DNA from 2 places in the Dorea amylophila genome. Region 1 is predicted to be linked to the other one. Evidence: predicted binding sites of a transcription regulator. Region 1 holds the regulator's gene; the other holds the start of a gene.

Region 1 (3,217 bases):
ATCTTTTCCAACATCTTTTCACGGCTTTCGGCACGTTTGATGGATTTTTCACGGTTGAAAGAACGAAGCTTTTCGATAACTGCCTCCTGATGCTTGATTTCCTGCTGCTGGTTAAGATACTCCTTCAGGCGTATGTCGCGAAGCTGCTGCTTCTTTGCTGCATAGTCACTGTAGTTTCCCATATAAGTACGAAGTTCTCCAAGCTCGATTTCAAGAACTTTCGTGACAACTTTGTTCAAAAAATAACGGTCGTGAGACACGATCAGCACAGCTCCCTGGTAGTTTAGAAGATAGGTTTCAAGCCATGCAATGGAATTCAGATCCAGATGGTTGGTTGGCTCATCAAGAAGCAAAATGTCTGGTTTCGTTAACAGAAGCTTGCCAAGAGATACACGGGTTTTCTGTCCTCCGGAGAGAGTGTCGACCGGTTTGGTGAAATCATTTTCCGTAAATCCAAGTCCTTTTAACACACCGGTAATCTCACTTTCGCAAGAATAGCCATTCTCACGTTCAAAAGTGGCCATAAGGCGATTGTAAGTTTCCAGACGGTCGTTCAGAGCGTCACCGGAGAGATGCTTAAGTTCCATCTCAATCTCGCGGATACGGCGCTCCATAGCGATTATATCGGCCTTTGCGGTGCGGACTTCTTCATAGATCGTATTACCGCTTTGCATCTCCTGATGCTGGGCAAGATAGCCAAGCGTCTTACCTTTTGTCAGAATGACGTTGCCGTCATCCGGGGCTGATTCGCCTACAATCATTTTGAGCAGAGTAGACTTACCGGCACCGTTCGGTCCGACAAGAGCTGCTTTTTCGTGATCTTCTATATGGAAGGATCCATCTCTGACGATGAGGTGTTCACCGAAAGATTTCTGGATCCCGTGACATGCTAATATCATATATTTCCTCCTGCGTTGTGGATAATTGATACATTCGTATTCGTAAAATGCATTTGCACATGCTATTTTATTATAACGGAAATTGTATAAAATTCAACAATAGTTTGACAATAATCTTTCAATTTTATATAATTATTTCAGACTATGATTGGAAGGGTGAATATAGTGGAAGAAAGAGAGATTTCTCGTGCAGTCATTCGTAGATTGCCGAGGTATTACAGATATTTGGGTGAACTGCTGGAAAATGGTGTAGAGCGTATATCTTCGAACGATCTGAGTAAGCGTATGAAGGTGACTGCATCACAGATTCGTCAGGATCTGAATAACTTTGGCGGATTCGGCCAGCAGGGATATGGTTATAACGTAAAGTATTTATATACAGAGATCGGAAAAATTTTAGGATTGGAAGAAGATCATAATATCATTATCATCGGTGCCGGTAATCTTGGACAGGCACTGGCAAATTATGCAGCTTTTGAGAACCGTGGATTTATCCTGAAGGGAATCTTTGATGTAAATCCAAGACTTCAGGGTGTCTCTATCCGAGGCGTACCGATCCGCATGATGGATGACCTGAAAGCATTTGTACAGAACAATAATATTGATATTGCAGTGCTGACGATTCCAAAAGAGAAAGCAATTGAAGTGGCGAATATGCTGGTTGATAACGGAGTGCGTGCAATTTGGAACTTTGCGCACACAGATCTGAATCTTCCAGATAATATTGTTGTCGAGAATGTACATCTGTCAGAAAGCCTGATGCAGCTGTCATACAATATCAGTCGTTACAAAGAGGATCATAAGTAAATTATTATAAAAGAAAAAGGCGTGTAGGAGTAGTCCGGAAGATGGACATATTTTTACACGTTCTTTTGTTGCGGTAAGTATAAAGCAGGACTTGATGGGAGATGATTGGATGCAGCTTTGGGTGAATGCAGCACAGATGAAAGCAGCAGATCAGTATACAATTCAAAAATTAGGGGTTCCTTCCCTGGAATTGATGGAACATGCGGCGCAGGCGTGTGTACAGGTATTAGAAGATGAAAAGGTTGATCTTTCGCATGTCTGTGTTGTCTGTGGTTCGGGTAATAATGGAGGGGACGGTTTCGCAATTGCCCGCATTTTACAAAATAACAGATACTCCGTAGAGACATTTTGTGTGGGAAACCCGGAACATTATACCGAGGAAACACAGGAACAGATGCACCGCTTACAGGAATGCGGCGGGAAGATTACTTATGGAATGCCGCAGGAAGACTCCTATAGTGTGGTCATAGATGCTGTCTTTGGAGTGGGGTTGAGTCGTAAAGTAGAGGGCAGATATCGTCAGGTGATCGAACAGATGAACCGGATGAGGGGAACAAAATTTGCGGTAGATATCCCGTCCGGACTTTCTGCCACAACAGGCTGTATCCTGGGCTGCGCTTTCAAAGCGGACTATACAGTGACATTCCAGTTAAAAAAGATTGGTCTGGAACTGTCACAGGGCAGAACTATGGCCGGCAGGGTTATCGTGCCGGATATCGGCATTTCTACAGATTCTATCTGTGAGGATCAGGAAATAGTCCGGACAGCCGGAAAAGATATCTATCGGAAGATGCTGCCGGACAGACCGGAAGATTCAAATAAAGGCACGTACGGAAGACTCCTCGTGATAGCCGGAAGCAAAGGAATGGCCGGGGCCGCTTATCTGAATGCGCATGCCGCTTACATGACAGGAGCAGGACTGGTGAGAATATACACTTCCTCAGATAATCGGGAAATCTTACAGACACTCCTTCCGGAAGCAATTGTCACAACATATGAGGAATATAATAAAGAAGAACTGTTATCACTTCTTACATGGGCAGATAGCGTATGTATCGGTTCGGGCCTTGGAATGAGCAGGCTTTCCGAAAAAATATTAAAAACTGTGATTGAATATGTAAAAGTACCGTGTCTGATCGATGCAGACGGACTGAATCTTCTTGCAGAAAATAAAAATTATCTGAATCAGATGGCCGAGCGCAGATTTGTGATCACACCGCATATGAAAGAAATGTCAAGACTTACAGGCACTCCTGTAGAGGAACTGAAAGCAGACAGGATCCAGATCCTGAAAGATTTTATTTCAAGATACCGGATTACCTGTGTACTGAAAGATTCGAGAACTCTGATCGCAAGCGAAGAGAAAGGTATACGTATGAACCTTACCGGGAACAGTGCGATGGCAAAAGCCGGATCGGGAGATGTTCTCGCCGGCGTGATCTCCGGATGGATGGTGCAGGAAAAAGAAGCGGAAGATGCTGCAGAATTAGGCACATATATACATGGATTGT
Region 2 (3,217 bases), on a different contig from region 1:
ATGGCAATTTCGATAATGCACAGAGTGGTGTGAAAGCGATGTTCGAAGATACAGAACTGGCGGAAGAACTCGCAAAGAAAGGCTATCAGTTTTCATCAGCCAACTCTATCAATATCGGACGTCTGGTTCCACAGGTGGTATATTACGTCAATGCATATGCAAAACTTCTGGAAAATGAAGAGATTGAAGATGGTGAAAAGATCAATGTGGTAGTACCGACAGGTAACTTTGGAAATATCCTGGCTGCATATTATGCAAAACAGATGGGAGTACCGATTGATAAGCTGGTATGTGCTTCAAATGACAATAAGGTATTGTTTGACTTCTTCCAGACAGGAGATTATGACAGAAACCGTGAGTTTATCCTCACTACATCCCCATCCATGGATATTCTGATCTCTAGCAATCTGGAACGTCTGATCTACAGAATCAGCGGGGATGATGATCAGAAGACGAAGGATATGATGGAAGCATTAAAATCCGCCGGAAAATATACGATCACAGAAGATATGAAGGAGCGTCTTGCTGATTTCGCAGCAGGGTACGCAACAGAAGAAGAGTGCGCAGAGAATATTAAAAAAGTATACGATAAGACAGGATATGTTATGGATACGCATACAAGTGTAGCGTCGTATGTATGCGGCTGTTATCAGAAGAACAGTGGCGACGATAAGAAATGTGTGATCGCGTCGACTGCAAGTCCGTACAAATTCGTGAAGAGTGTGATGAGCGCAATCGATTCGAAGTATGCTGATCAGGATGAATTCAGCCTTCTGAGTGTTTTGGAAGAAACATCCGGACGTGAGATGCCACAGGCAATCAAAGATATTCTGAACGCTAATATCCTGCATGATCTGGAATGTGATGCAGATAAGATGAAAGACACAGTAAAGAATATTTTAGAAGTATAAAACTTTATATTAAAAATAAATAAAATTCATAATCGATAAAAATTACTAAATGCAAGGTTTCTATAAAAATCTTGCATTTTTGAACTATATAAAAGAATAAAAGCAGAAAAAATAACGGATTGAGATATAGGAGTTGCAAAATAGTGCTTTGAAAAGATTGTTAAAGTGTTGACTTTTGCGCAGAAAAATGCAATAATAAGGCAAATGCTGTTGTGGGAGAGTATGAAAAACCAGAATTTATAAATATACAGCAGTAAATAAAAGAAAAGAGGTTAAATGAAGATGGCTAAAATCGATTTAAGTAAGTATGGCATTTCAGGAACGACGGAAATCGTGCACAATCCTTCTTATGAATTATTATTTGAGGAAGAGACAAAACCGGAACTGGAAGGTTTTGAAAAAGGACAGGAAAGTGAACTTGGTGCAGTCAATGTAATGACAGGTATCTATACTGGACGTTCTCCTAAAGATAAGTTCATCGTAGTTGATGAGAATTCAAAAGATACTGTATGGTGGACATCTGATGAATATAAGAATGATAACCATCCTGCAACACAGGAAGCTTGGGACGCAGTAAAAGATATTGCAATCAAAGAACTTTCTAACAAAAAACTTTATGTTGTAGATGCATTCTGCGGAGCAAACAAAGATACACGTATGGCAATCCGTTTCATCGTAGAAGTTGCATGGCAGGCTCATTTCGTAACAAATATGTTCATCAAACCTTCAGAAGAAGAGCTTGAAAACTTTGAGCCAGACTTCGTAGTATACAATGCTTCTAAAGCAAAAGTTGAAAATTACAAAGAATTAGGACTGAACTCAGAAACAGCAGTAATGTTCAACATCACAAGCAAAGAGCAGGTTATCGTGAATACATGGTACGGCGGAGAGATGAAGAAAGGTATGTTCTCTATGATGAACTACTTCCTCCCACTTAAGGGAATGGCTTCTATGCACTGCTCAGCCAATACAGATTTGAACGGAGAGAATACAGCAATCTTCTTCGGACTTTCAGGAACAGGAAAGACAACACTTTCTACAGATCCTAAGCGTCTTCTGATCGGTGATGACGAGCACGGATGGGATGACAACGGAGTATTTAACTTTGAAGGCGGATGCTATGCTAAGGTTATTAACCTTGACAAAGAGTCTGAGCCGGATATCTACAATGCAATCAAGCGTAACGCACTTCTTGAGAACGTAACACTTGATGAAAATGGAAAGATTGATTTCGCAGATAAGACTGTAACAGAGAATACACGTGTATCTTACCCAATCAATCATATTGAAAATATCGTGCGTCCTGTATCTTCAGCACCTGCTGCTAAAAATGTAATCTTCCTGTCAGCTGATGCATTCGGAGTACTTCCACCGGTATCTGTACTGACACCAGAGCAGACACAGTACTACTTCCTGTCAGGATTTACAGCAAAACTTGCAGGTACAGAGCGTGGAATCACAGAGCCTACACCTACATTCTCAGCTTGCTTCGGACAGGCATTCCTGGAACTGCATCCTACAAAATATGCAGAGGAACTTGTTAAGAAGATGGAGAAGAGCGGTGCAAAAGCATACCTGGTTAACACAGGATGGAACGGAACAGGAAAACGTATCTCTATCAAGGATACACGTGGAATCATTGATGCCATCCTGAACGGAGACATCAAGAATGCTCCAACAAAGAAAATTCCATATTTCAACTTCGAAGTACCTACAGAACTTACCGGTGTTGACACAGGAATCCTTGATCCTCGTGACACATATGCCGATGCAGCTGAGTGGGATGAAAAAGCAAAAGATCTTGCTACAAGATTCATCAAGAACTTTGCTAAATATGAAGGAAATGAAGCAGGTAAAGCTTTAGTTTCAGCAGGACCACAGTTATAAGAGACACTTATCTATTTGATTAAAATCAGACAATTGTAAAGGGTTGTAAAATCCATGTAAATGGGTTATAATAAGTGCAGTGGAAACCTGAAATGTTCGATACTCTTGTAGTTTTGAACCTACAATACTTTAAACGGGAGTCTTACATCTCTGTAATATGTCAGGCCATCGACTTTGCAGTGGAAGGCAGAAAAGCAGATGCGGATACCCACCTAGCGGGTGCTAGGAGTCAGAATACAGGAACCGGCATTTTGGGGAATATACAAAAGATAAAAGACAGTCGTTTTAACGGCTGTCTTTTTTTGAAATCGCCATCAGGTTCAGGTAAGCGGATCTGAGAAAGACAGTCAAAGAAAGGAAAATAAAGTGCGGAAACGGAACAACAGGCATTATAGCATCTACATTGCATGGATTTTATT

The links. Region 1 encodes Rex, which represses fermentation and respiration genes when NADH is low (regulators of the CRP and FNR family bind a similar motif). Its sites were predicted from a motif close to ATTGTTAANTANTTAACAAT; they were not measured.
Region 2: a site for Rex is predicted at 1,068-1,087, ahead of pckA (phosphoenolpyruvate carboxykinase (ATP)). Genes of this name have one in related genera too.

Annotation. Positions count from the first base shown of each region.
Region 1 covers NZ_JAOQJW010000025.1:45,645-48,861, forward strand. Annotated here, with positions in the region: gene OCV72_RS14225 (ABC-F family ATP-binding cassette domain-containing protein) at 1-899, opposite strand, end outside; gene OCV72_RS14230 (redox-sensing transcriptional repressor Rex) at 1,065-1,706, shown strand; gene OCV72_RS14235 (NAD(P)H-hydrate dehydratase) at 1,801-3,217, shown strand, end outside.
Region 2 covers NZ_JAOQJW010000002.1:25,277-28,493, forward strand. Annotated here, with positions in the region: gene thrC (threonine synthase) at 1-911, shown strand, start outside; gene pckA (phosphoenolpyruvate carboxykinase (ATP)) at 1,194-2,798, shown strand; RNA gene ssrS (6S RNA) at 2,880-3,060, shown strand; gene OCV72_RS01320 (SpoIID/LytB domain-containing protein) at 3,165-3,217, shown strand, end outside.